DNA from 2 places in the Pseudoalteromonas sp. AOP7-A1-14 genome. Region 1 is predicted to be linked to the other one. Evidence: predicted binding sites of a transcription regulator. Region 1 holds the regulator's gene; the other holds the start of a gene.
The links. The regulator sigma-54, encoded in region 1, starts transcription at its own class of promoters, with help from an activator protein. The targets are predictions, from matches to a motif close to GTTGGCACGNNNNTNGNNT.
Positions count from the first base shown of each region.

Region 2: ACT3RM_RS08360 (DUF4168 domain-containing protein) is a predicted target of sigma-54. The motif match lies at 5,067-5,085, and genes of this name have one in related genera.

Region 1 is NZ_JBQSVO010000011.1:23,524-29,801, reverse strand. Features, by position in the region: gene ACT3RM_RS03595 (YqaE/Pmp3 family membrane protein) at 38-196, shown strand; gene mgtE (magnesium transporter) at 606-1,964, opposite strand; gene ACT3RM_RS03585 (HPr family phosphocarrier protein) at 2,083-2,355, opposite strand; gene rapZ (RNase adapter RapZ) at 2,377-3,222, opposite strand; gene ACT3RM_RS03575 (PTS sugar transporter subunit IIA) at 3,235-3,684, opposite strand; gene hpf (ribosome hibernation promoting factor) at 3,689-3,976, opposite strand; gene ACT3RM_RS03565 (RNA polymerase factor sigma-54) at 4,005-5,498, opposite strand; gene lptB (LPS export ABC transporter ATP-binding protein) at 5,560-6,278, opposite strand, start outside.
Region 2 is NZ_JBQSVO010000041.1:13,827-20,104, forward strand. Features, by position in the region: gene ACT3RM_RS08340 (TonB-dependent receptor domain-containing protein) at 1-2,261, shown strand, start outside; gene ACT3RM_RS08345 (Dps family protein) at 2,537-3,010, opposite strand; gene ACT3RM_RS08350 (lipase family alpha/beta hydrolase) at 3,273-3,875, opposite strand; gene ACT3RM_RS08355 (YaeQ family protein) at 3,904-4,440, opposite strand; gene ACT3RM_RS08360 (DUF4168 domain-containing protein) at 4,657-5,031, opposite strand; gene ACT3RM_RS08365 (sensor histidine kinase) at 5,200-6,278, shown strand, end outside.

The DNA of each region.
Region 1 (6,278 bases):
AGTTTGAGATTTAGTTTTTTATAGTAAGGAGCGCAAGATGGATTTAATACGTATTATATTTTCAGTGCTCATTCCACCTTTAGGTGTTTTTTTACAGGTAGGTTTGGGTGCACAATTTTGGATTAACATCTTGTTAACATTGCTGGGTTATATTCCTGGTTTGATCCATGCGATTTATATCATCGCTAGACGTTAATAAGCCGTATTCATTAATACTTACAAGGAAGAACAGGCGCAAGTCTGCAAGGAGGAATGTTATGGAGTATAATCATACAAAAGAAAGTCATTTTAAAGAAACGGATGTACAAAGTGTGTCGCTATGGACGGCGCAGCAATGGAAGAAAATTATGGATACTACTTCACCGAGCAAGTAAGTAATGGATTATAGAAGGCTTGGATAAATAAGGATAATGGAAGTTAAGGTGGAATTACGAGAATGGCTATGGATAGCTGTAAGCACACGAAAAGTAAGGGTGGTTAGCTAGGATGGCAGCAATATTAGAAGTGTTAAGTAGTAAAAACCATAAGTGCATGTTACTAAATGCCGCCCTTAGTGAGTATGTAGAGTTGAGCTAATTCAAGCAACTTTTCTTACACTAACTCAATTAAATCAGTAACCAAGTTGCAGTGCCTAAAAAGGCGAAAATACCTATTATATCAGTCACTGTAGTTAATAACACACTACCTGCAAGGGCTGGATCTATATTCATCTTTTTCAAAATTAGTGGAATACTAGCACCGGCTATACCTGCTGCTACTAAGTTCATAAACATAGCAAAAGCAAGCACGGCTCCCAACTTAAAGTCCCACTGCCAAATAGCGACCACGCCTGCTATTAAAATTGACCATACCACGCCATTAATCGCGCCGATAGCCAGTTCTTTCATCAGCAAAAAGCGTTGGTTGGTTTGATTTATATGGCCAACTGCAATACCGCGGATAACCAGAGTGAGTGTTTGACTACCTGCAACACCCCCCATCGACGGCACAATACCGTTAAGTACGGCTAGAATAGGTAAAACAGCGAGAGTGTTTTCAAAAAAGCTGGCGACAAAAGCAGCTGTTAACGCCGTCAATAAATTCACACCAAGCCAAATAGAGCGCTTTTGGGAGCTTTTTAATACGGGAGCAAAGGTATCCTCTTCGTCATCAAGGCCGGCTAAGCTCAATAAGCTATGTTCAGCATCTTCACGAATAACATCAACGATATCATCGATAGTAATACGACCAAGTAATTGTGCGTTATCATCAACAACAGGGGCTGAAATCCAGTTATGGCGTTCAAACAGCTGCGCAACGTCACTCTCATCCATAGAGATGGCAATTGACTCACAGTCTTCATCCATCAAATCACGAATGACTTTATCCGGAGAGTTAGTTAATAGTACGCTTAGCGGCATTGCGCCCAAAAAACAGTTATGCTTATCAACTACGTATAAATCGTCGGTGCCTTCAGGTAGCTCGCCGCGTAAGCGCAGATAGCGAAGGACTACATCAATAGTAACATCAGGGCGAATAGTCACCGTATCGGTGTTCATTAATGCCCCGGCTGAGCGCTCTTGATAAGAAAGTGCTTGGGTAGCACGTTCTCTATCTTGGCTGTCCATGGCGCCAACCACATTTTGATAAACTGTATCGGGCAGGCTACGTAATACTTCGCCGAAGTCATCATCGCTCATGTCTTCAGTGGCAGCAGCTATATGCTCAGGTTCCATTTGCGCAATAATACCCAAGCGCACATCTTCAGAAAGCTCTTCGAGTACATCACCTTGCACATCAGGGTCGACCAGTTGCCATAGTAAACTACGGATTTTATGCGGAGATGACTCTAGTAATAGCGCGGTATCGCACGGGGCCGTTTTTGCTAACATACGCCTGACTTGAACAAACTGCCCACTATTGAGTGACTGAGTCACCTGTTTTAGTTGTTGTAGTGGATAATCCTGTTCAAAAGTATCGGGCATTGGCGTCCTTATAAAAATAAACTATTACGAAGATAGAAAAATTCAGATAATTAACAATGTTTTGGCTAAAAACTGTATTTAGTTTACCGCAATTTAAAGACAGACACCAAGCGCAAGCTTATTCTTGCTCGTTAAAACGCTCTGCTATTAACTGTCCGATGGCTGCAAGCGCGGATTTTGCATCAGGGCCTTTACAAATAACTTTTACTTCTTTGCCTTTACTGCTTTCTAACAGCATCAGTGCTAAGACACTGTCGCCAGCCGCTTGTTTTTCATCTTGAAATAGCGTTATGGTGGCATCAAATTGCACTGCTAATTGTGCAAGAACGCTAGCAGCACGAGCATGTAGGCCTAACTTGTTTTTAATTAAAAAAGTATCTTCTGCATACATTAATTGTGGCTACCTTGGTATTTATATTTCTTGTTCACGGTGGCGAATTTTCACATTTGAGTGAGACATTGCAAAACTTTCACCAATGGTTTGCGCTAAATAGACTGAACGATGCTGGCCACCTGTGCAACCAATAGCAATAGTTAAATAGCTACGATTATTACGCTCTAAATGAGGCAGCCATGTTTGTACAAAGGTTTGAATTTGCCAGGTGAACTTTTGCACTATACTGTGACTTGCTAAATAATCCTTTACTGGTTGATCAAGTCCTGTCAGTGGCTTTAACTCAAGTTCCCAATGTGGGTTTGGTAAAAATCGTGCGTCAAATACGTAATCAGCTTGTTTAGGAATTCCATGTTTAAAGCCAAATGATTCAAAAGTTATGATTAATTTTTTGTCTTTTTTGCCGAGAATTTTTTCACGAATTGATTCAGCCAGCTGGTGGACACTTAAATCGGTGGTATCAATAATAAAATCAGCATGAGTGATCAGTACATCCAGCAATATTTTTTCTTGTTTTATCGCTAAATCAAGCGGTAAAGAGTCAATCGATAATGGATGCAGGCGACGAGTCTCAGAAAAACGTTTTATCAGTGTTTGCTCGTCGCTGTCTAAATAAAATAAAGTTGGTTTTGCAAATCCAGGTAGGTATTCGAGTATATCGTTAAATTCTTTTTGTTCTTTAGGCAGGTTTCTAACGTCGATGCTAACAGCTATTTTGTCGTAATTGTCTGATACACTTCGTACTAGAGACGGTAATAGGTTAACTGGAATATTATCTACGCAGTAATAGCCTAAGTCTTCTAATACTCGTAGCGCAACGGACTTCCCTGAGCCTGAGCGGCCGCTGACGATAATTAACTCCATTACTAGTCTCCTTTATTGTGCATCAATTACATTAAATAAATCTTGGTCCGTTTTTGCGCTACGTAATTGTTTGCAAAACTCTTTATTGTTTAGTTTATCAGCAATGGCGGCTAGCGTCTTTAAGTGCAGCTCACTATCACCGTCAGGGACGATGAGTGCGACAAATATATCAACAGGGCGATTATCGATAGCATCAAAATTAATGGGTGATTTACTCACTAGCACAAGCGCTAAAGGACTATCAATACCATTCATTCGGCCATGAGGAATAGCAATACCTTTACCTATACCTGTACTCCCCAACTTTTCGCGAGTCAACAGCGCATTAAGTATATCTTGCTGGACTAAATGCGGTAACTGCTCGTGGGCTAGCTGGCTTATGAATTCAATAATGCGTTTTTTGCTATTAAAAAGGACCGCAGCTTTACTGCAGTCCTGACAAGTAAGTGAGCTTAATTTCATAGGATTAATGTCGAGCAATCTTCTCTTTGTGTTTGATTACTTGGCGGTCTAGTTTATTTATAAGTCCGTCAATCGCGGCGTACATGTCTTGGTGCTGTGTCGAAGCGAACAACTCCGCGCCACTGACATGTAAAGTGGCTTCTGCTTTTTGCTTTAGTTTTACTACATCAAGAATGACATGCACATTGTTTATATGATCAAAGTGCCTTTCTAGCTTCGCAAATTTACTATTTACATAGTCTCTTAATGAATCAGTAATATCTACATGGCGACCCGTTAAATTTAATTGCATAAGCATTTTCCTTCTGTGTGTTAACGCCTTAAATCAAACTTTTTCTTTGGTTCGATGGTGGAATAGCAAGCGACTCGCGGTATTTTGCAATGGTGCGTCTAGCCACTTTTATTCCTTGCTCTGCCAATATATCTGCTATTTTGCTATCACTCAACGGTTTCGCTGAGTTTTCTGCGCTGACTAGCTTTTTGATCAGAGCACGAATAGCTGTTGATGAGCATTCCCCCCCATTTTCGGTGCTTACATGACTTGAAAAAAAGTATTTCAACTCAAAAATACCGCGTGGAGTATGCATATATTTTTGCGTAGTTACTCGCGAAATTGTTGACTCATGCATTTCCACCATTTCAGCTACATCATTTAAAACCATTGGGCGCATAGCTTCGGGTCCATGTTCAAAAAAACCTTGTTGTTGCTGCACAATGCAGTTAGTTACTTTTAATAAAGTATCGTTACGGCTTTCTAAGCTTTTAATAAACCATTTGGCTTCTTGCAGATGAGAGCGAATGAACTGGCTGTCACTGCTTGATTTAACAGAGCGAGACATTGCCGCATACTGGCTGTTTACACGAATTTTTGGCATGCTGTCGGGGTTAAGCTCAACTATCCAGCGGCCTTTTATTTTCTTCACTGACACATCAGGAATAACGTACTCAGATTCTTCACGCACAATGGTATCAGCCGGCTTGGGATTGAGACTGTGAATGAGCGTCATAACCTCTTTAAGCTCGTCTTCTTTAAGCTTAGTCTTTTTCATTAAAGTACGGTAATCACGACTGGCTAATAAATCGATATGATCAGTTAGAACCTTTTTTGTCTCGCTAATCCAAGGGGTTGCGGGATCAAATTGATTTAGTTGAATACATAGGCATTCAGGTAAGCTGCGTGCGCCGATGCCGATTGGGTCAAAAAGTTGAATTCTCTTTAACACAGCTTGTATTTCATCAAGTTCTATTTCTTCTTCGCCGCCTTGATTCAAGCTTTCTAATAAGTCTTCACAACTAACGGTTAAAATACCTGATTCATCGATGCCTTCAACAATAGCTAAAGCGATCGCCTCATCAGTGGGACTAAATGGCGTTAACTGTAGTTGCCACATTAAATATTCGTGCAGTGTTTCTGTTGATGCACCTTGATAAATAGATTCATCTTCAGGCATTGGCCCTGATGACGTATTAGGGGCTGCACTCATGTACTCATCCCACGTAACGTCCATTGCCATTTCGTCACTCACGGTTTCTTTAGTTAATGCTTCTGAGCTTTCTTGTTCGTATTCGCTTGAGGTTTCGTCTGGCGAAGCGCTAACCGTGACATCATCTGTATCTTGCTTTTGTTCATTTTTACCAGCATCTTCGTCACTAAAATTTTGTTCTTCAACCTCAAGTAATGGGTTGCTATCTAACGCTTCTTGTATTTCTTGCTGGAGATCCAATGTACTAAGTTGCAGCAGGCGTATCGCTTGTTGCAGCTGTGGTGTCATTGTAAGTTGCTGGCCCATGCGCAGCTGTAATGATTGCCTCATGTATCTCTAACAATCCTTTTTAAAATGTTGTCATAATTAATACTAGCAGATGCTAGTCGATTTAGAGTCTAAACTGTTCACCTAGGTAAACATCGCGCACTGTTTTATTATTTAATACGTTTTCAGGAGTGCCAGATGCAATTAGCTCCCCATGAGAAACAATGTAGGCTTTTTCACAAACATCAAGGGTTTCTCGTACATTGTGATCAGTAATAAGTACGCCTATACCTCGGTTTTTAAGGTGTTCAATAATCTTCTTTATATCTAACACTGAAATAGGGTCAACACCAGCAAAAGGCTCATCTAAAAGAATAAATTTAGGATTGGCTGCTAATGCGCGAGCTATTTCTACCCGGCGGCGTTCACCACCAGACAATGCCATGCCTTGGCTATCACGAATGTGTTGAATACTTAGTTCGTCAAGTAATTCATTTAGTACCTCTTCGCGTTCAGTCTTTTTTAGTTCTTTACGAGTTTCTAAAATTGCCATTAAATTTTGGTAAACGGTGAGTTTACGAAAAATTGATGATTCTTGTGGTAAATAGCCAATTCCTAAGCGTGCGCGGCTGTGCATTGGTAGTAGCGTTATGTCTTGCTCATCAATAGTAATACGCCCTTTATCACTTGGAACTAAACCAACAATCATATAAAAAGTGGTGGTTTTACCCGCACCATTTGGGCCAAGTAAGCCAACAATACTACCTGCACTGACTTCAAGACCGACATTTTTTACGACTTCGCGGCCTTTATAGCTTTTTGCTAAAAATTCTGCTTTTAAAG
Region 2 (6,278 bases), on a different contig from region 1:
ATCAAGGTGCGGTATTTTCTCGTGACCGAGAGCGTTCAGCGGTAGACCAATTTTCAGGGATTTACTTTGAGGATGATCCCGTTGCAAACCCAAATTCGATATTTGATACGGTAAGCCCGTTTTTATCTTCATTCCCGTCACAAGGGCGCTTTAACGCGGGTGATAAAACATTTACCTACGATCCAACTAATAATCTACAAGACAACTTTAGCACCAATGGCGGTGACGGAGTAGCCGCAAACGGCTTCAACCGAAGTGGTGTACGTACCATTGCAATACCTACCGAGCGCTACTTATTTGCATCAAATGGTAGCTATGAATTAAACGACAAGCATAGCTTTTTTTATGAAGGTACTTACGCAGCAACCACAACCGTTTCTGAATTAGAGCCGTTCCCGTTTGCTTCTGATGATATTTATGCAAATGGCCAAGTACCTATTGAATTTAATGTAAACGGCGAAATATTACGTAACGCCTTTGTACCAGATGATATCTATAACGCTGCAACTGACACCGATGGTGATGGCATGCGTGATATCTTTTTTGCAAAACGTTTGAGCGATATCGGTAATCATGGAGCACGAGCAGAGCGTGATACTTTTCGTTTAGCTCTTGGTTTGCAAGGTGAAATAGCGGATGGATGGTTTTACGATACTTACTATGTATATGGTAAAACAAAAGAGCAACAAGTTTCAGGCGGTTTAGTAAACGTACAAAGCTTCCGCCAAGGCTTAGAGGCCGTTATTGATAGCCAAGATTTAGATGGTGATGGTATTAATAACGAGGCTATCTGTATTGATGCAACAGCTCGTGGGTTTAACTGTGCACCAGTAGATATTTATGGTTTTAATTCGTTGTCACAAGGTGCAGTTGATTTTGTAAGTGCCCCTAGCTCGCTAGCTACATCGGTTGAGCAAGAGATCATTGGTGGTAATATTTCAGGTGATTTATTTGAATTACCAGCAGGTGTAGTGGGTATTGCTGCTGGTTTTGAATACCGTGAAGAGTTCTCTCGTAGTGAGTTTGATGCACTACAGCAAGCTGGTCTTAATGCGGGTAATGCAATCCCAGCAACAGAAGGTTCATTTGATGTAACTGAGTACTATGTTGAGGCAAATATCCCCGTACTCGATTCTGTAACGATGAATGCCGCAGTGCGTCTATCTGATTACTCAACAGTTGGTAATACCGAAAGTTGGAATGTGGGTGTTGATTGGGAAGTAATGGATAGCCTACGTTTGCGTGCTACGCGAGCTCGTTCTACACGGGCACCAAATATTGATGAGTTATTTTCTCCACCTTCGCAAACATTCCCAAGTGGTTTAAACGATCCTTGTTTAGGTGTCACGAATAGTGGCAGCGGGGCAGCTGGTGATGCATGTCGTGCAGATGTAGGTGTTAGTGCTAATATTGCAGCAAATGGTGAGTTCGCACTTAACCAGTCTGACTTACAAGGTATTAGTGGCTTTAACCGTGGTAATCCAGAGCTAAAAGAAGAAGTGGGCGACTCTGTTACTGTCGGTGTCGTATTTACACCAGAAGAGCTGATTTCGGGCCTTGATATAACACTTGATTACTTTGATATTGAAATTACAGATGCTATTGTATCAACACCTCGTCAATTTATACTTGATCAATGTTATGGCGGTGGCGATAACAGCTTTTGTGATTTTGTAACTCGACGCAGTGGTCCTTCAGGTAATAACAGTGCAGGCTCGCTTGAGTTTATCGACAGTGGTGTATCAAATAGTGGTGGTTTAGGAACTGAAGGTGTTGATTTAACATTAACATACGCTACAGACATTGGTCCTGGTGCGTTTAGAACTCGCCTAGCATACACCTACTTAATAGACGCTTACAGTATTCCACTTCCTGGTGCTGATAAAGATGAATTTGCTGGTGAAATTGGCGCATCAGAGCACAAAGCTAACTGGAACTTTGGCTATAAACTTAATGATTTTGATTTTAACTGGAGCTTAACTTACATTGGTGAAGCTGACTTTGATGATCAATTCTTAAGTGGTTTTGGTATAGCCCCAGGCGGTGTAGGTATTGGTTCTGTTACGTATCATGATGTACAAGTAAGCTATCATATTAATGATTCGGTGGAGTTATATGCGGGTGCGAATAACTTATTTGATAAAGAACCTCCGCGTATATTGTCAGGTGTAAGTGGTTCAAGCACAGGTACTGAAACCGATGCCGGAACTTATGACCCAATTGGTCAATCATTTTACGTCGGGTTTAGAAGCAAGTTCTAACTGATAGAGCAATCATATTATTGATACCTAATTAATTTCGTTCACAAAGCCCCAGCAACTACAGGGGCTTTTTTATTGCAAAAAAATGAGTAGGGCAAGTGATGCTTTTATCCCAAGATATAGGTATTTTGCCCACTTAAACCAAAAACAACGCCACTGGTAACAGTGGCGTTGTTTAATATGGGGAGGCGGCTAATATAGTAACCGAATCGCTTAATTATTTAACGATTTTCCCTATTTGTGCCCTCATTATTGAGGGTTTTTTTTGCTTAATTTTAATCTAAGTAAGCTTTTAACATCCACACCAGCTTTTCTTGCTCTTTAATGTAATCACTCATTAATGACGCCGTACCTTCATCGTCAGCATCGCCTGCTTGCACTAGAATATCGCGCTGCATTTTGATAAGGCTACTGTAGCCCGCTAATAGATTTTCTACTGCGGTGACGCCATCACTAATACCTTTGGCTTCTTTAATTTCACTGACTTCTAAGTAATCTGAAAATGCATGCAGTGGGGCACCATCAAGGGTTAAAATACGCTCAGCTACTTCATCTACTTTTTCAAGTAATAGGTTATAAATTTCTTCAAACTTAACGTGCAACTCAAAAAAGTTACGGCCTTTGATATTCCAATGGAAGCCGCGTGCATTCATATATTGAATTTGATAACTGCTTAATAAGGTATTGAGTGACTTTACGATATCTTCACTTTTAGCACTGTTAAGACCAATAGCGTTTACCTGTGACATATTTCTCTCCTTAAATAACCGTTAAGATGTTTACATTTAGTATTGTCTATTAATTCACTTTCGTAAAATGGTTAAAACAAATTAGGGTGATAGTTTTAATCAATCACCCTATATTAGATGGGGTCTGCTTTGTAAAAAACCACTATTAGCGGTGTAGATAATAAAAAAACCATATAAAGTATGATCTAACGCAACATTAGCGACTTGTTTTGCATATGATTGCAGTTATTACGGTGTGGATCGTAGTAAGTTAAGGCGGTGACTACTTTTTAAGTAGTAATTCAGTGATGTAATTCATTACTTGTCGTGAATAAATCATACTGGTGTGGCTTAAGTGAAATACCTTGTGTTCAGCCATACCATTAATTTTTGTTTCGTTAAGGAGTACCGTACCATCTGATTGACTGCCTTTGGCGATTAAAGGCATAAGGCCAATAGGTAAGTCGCCCGCAATACTGTATAACTTAGCGTTAAAAGGCCAGTCACCATTTTCGGAAAGTAAAAAATCGACACTATTTTTTAAAAATACATCAAAGCCTTTTTGCTGCATTTTTTGCGCAATATGGCTGCCTTTATGTGGTGTACCTAAAGTAATTACTTTTTCAACATTTTGGCTTTGGAGTGAGCCTTCAGCAAGGTATGCTCGCGCCACAAGCCCTCCCATTGAATGGCACACAAGGGCAGTGCTTTTATTATCTATAAAAGTATCAAGCTGTTCAAAAATAGCTGCGCGATCAGGATACAGTGTACTATAAGTAAGATTGAGGATATTCACCCCAGACTTTTCGAGTTGTGAACATAAAGGGCGCATTACAAAGCCCGACATATACAAACCATGTAATACCACAACTTGTTTAACAGTCATATACCCTCTTAATTTAGTGAATCTAGCATTACATTAATTGTACAGGTTTTATTTCAATATTAGCTGAATCAGAGCTTACCCATACATCACCATCCTGGATAGTAATAGTTAGTGATATATTACGGTCAACTAACTCTGCTAGTGATTGTGTTGCAGCAAAGTCTAAACTAAAAATGCTCAAATTTTTAAAGTCGTGCAGTTTTGGTTGATATTTTTTCCACCAAACTGCCTGGTTATTTTCACCATAAGTATACAGCACTACATTTTTAGATTTATTACAGGCTTTTTTAACGCGTTTTTCATCAGGTAAACCTAGCTCAACCCATAGTTCTATTTCATTGCTATAATTTTTATGCCAAATTTCAGGCTCATCGTCAGCAGATAAGCCTTTAGTAAACTCAAGCCCTTCACACGCATTTAGTGCATAAGCAAGTAAACGTACCATTAAGCGTTGTGCGTTTTCAGATGAATGCTGCGCCAACGTTAAATTAAAGTCTTGGTAAAGGTGGCGGTCCATATCGCTTAGCGATAATTGCGCTTTGATGATAGTAGATTTAAGAGCCATAGCGACCTACTTGAAAAAAATTTGCGTCAGTATAGCGCAATTTTCTTTGCAGATTATGCTTTTAAATAGATAACTATAGTAAGAAGGAAAAGGGATGAAATAAAGAAAGCTTAATCGTATTTATAGCTCGTGACTGAGCATATTAAGCTTTTATACAAATAGGCGCGTGTTAATGCATATAATCTGCATCAACACACGCTGCACTTTTAACGTTAATTATTCGCTATCACGTGACATACTTAGTATGCGGTCACGTAATTGCTCATCTTGTTGCGCTTGTTGTGCAATAACGCTGTATTCTTCAACACTTAAACCGGATTTTTTTACCGCTTCAAGCATTTCACTTTGTGCTTGTTGCTGAATTTCCTGCGCTTTCTCGGTATCTTCAACGCCCTGAAATTTAGCTTCGTACTTGCTATTTATTTGACTGATTGAGTCCATAGCCATACTGAATTTTAATAATTTAGCGTCACTCATCTCAACCGATTGCTGTTGCATTTGTTGTGGCGCACCTGAGTTGGCATTGGCCATACCTGCAGCAGTAGATAAAGATAATGCGGCGATACATAGTGCAATAGTGTTCTTTTTCATAGATGTTACTCCTTTTAGTTGAGTTCATTAATAGGGTGCGAAGAGTGTGCCAACTTGTATGTTTTAGTTAAGCTGTTGATTTTAATGTTTTTGTTGTTTGCTTTATATAGTGTAACTTTATTGCAGTAAGGTTGTTGTGTATACTATTGACACACATTAGGAGGGGTTGTGACAAATTTAACCAGTTTTCGCCATTTGCATCGTGGTAGCTTGCAACGTAGCTTATTGTTTTTTGTTGTATTACCTATGTTATTACTAGCCGGGTTAGCCATTCGTTTTGGCTTGACGTTCACCAATGAGTTAGTCACAACGAGTATGCGTACAGATTTAGAGCTAATAGGGCGTGCCATACGTATACCTATTAGCGACGCGTTATTAAATCAAGATACAGATGCTATCAATGCGCATTTGGAGTCGGTATTTACTATTGGTCGAGTATATGGTGCTTCGATTTACGACGTTGATGGTCGATTAGTGGCTGCCACTGGAGTGATTGAGCGTGATTTAACCGATAGTCAACTCGCCTCAGAAGTCGTGAGTACCGGCCAGCAGCAGGATGGTTATCGCTCAGTATCAGGGCAATCCTTATTTTCTCATTTTTTACCAATTATTAATCGAAGTGGTCAAATTCACGGCTTATTACAAATTAGCCGTAAGGCTAGTGACTTTGAAAAATCACTGGCAAAATTGTCTACTTTAGCTTGGTTAAGTTGGCTGGCTTTGGCGTTACTCAGTTTATTAATAATGTGGCGTGGCCATAAACGAGTGATTGGCCATCCAATTAATGAACTAGTCACTAGTATGCGCCGTGTTGCCAGCGGCGATAGACGTTACCGGGCGCCACCACAGGGACCTATTGAGCTACAAGAGGTAACTAAAGGGTTGAATCATATGCTTGATGAAATCAATACCACAGAACGGCAACTTAAAGAGCAAGAAACTATGGCTGCAATTGGCCAGGTGGTCAGTGGTGTGGCCCATGAATTAGGTGCCCCATTGAGTGTCATTGATGGTCGTGCACAACGGTTATTGCGCCAGCATCCAGATGCCGATAGCCAACGGCAATTAAAGGCTATTCGAGGGCAAGTTTTACGCCTTAACCACATGGTAAAGCAACTACAAGCATTTGCACATACGCCCATAGCAAATTGGCAGCGTATTGCTTTATTATCACTGCTGCAGCAAGCTGTTCAAAGTATTAGTTATGAGTTACAAGATGAAGAAAAACTACCCGAAATACAACTTCC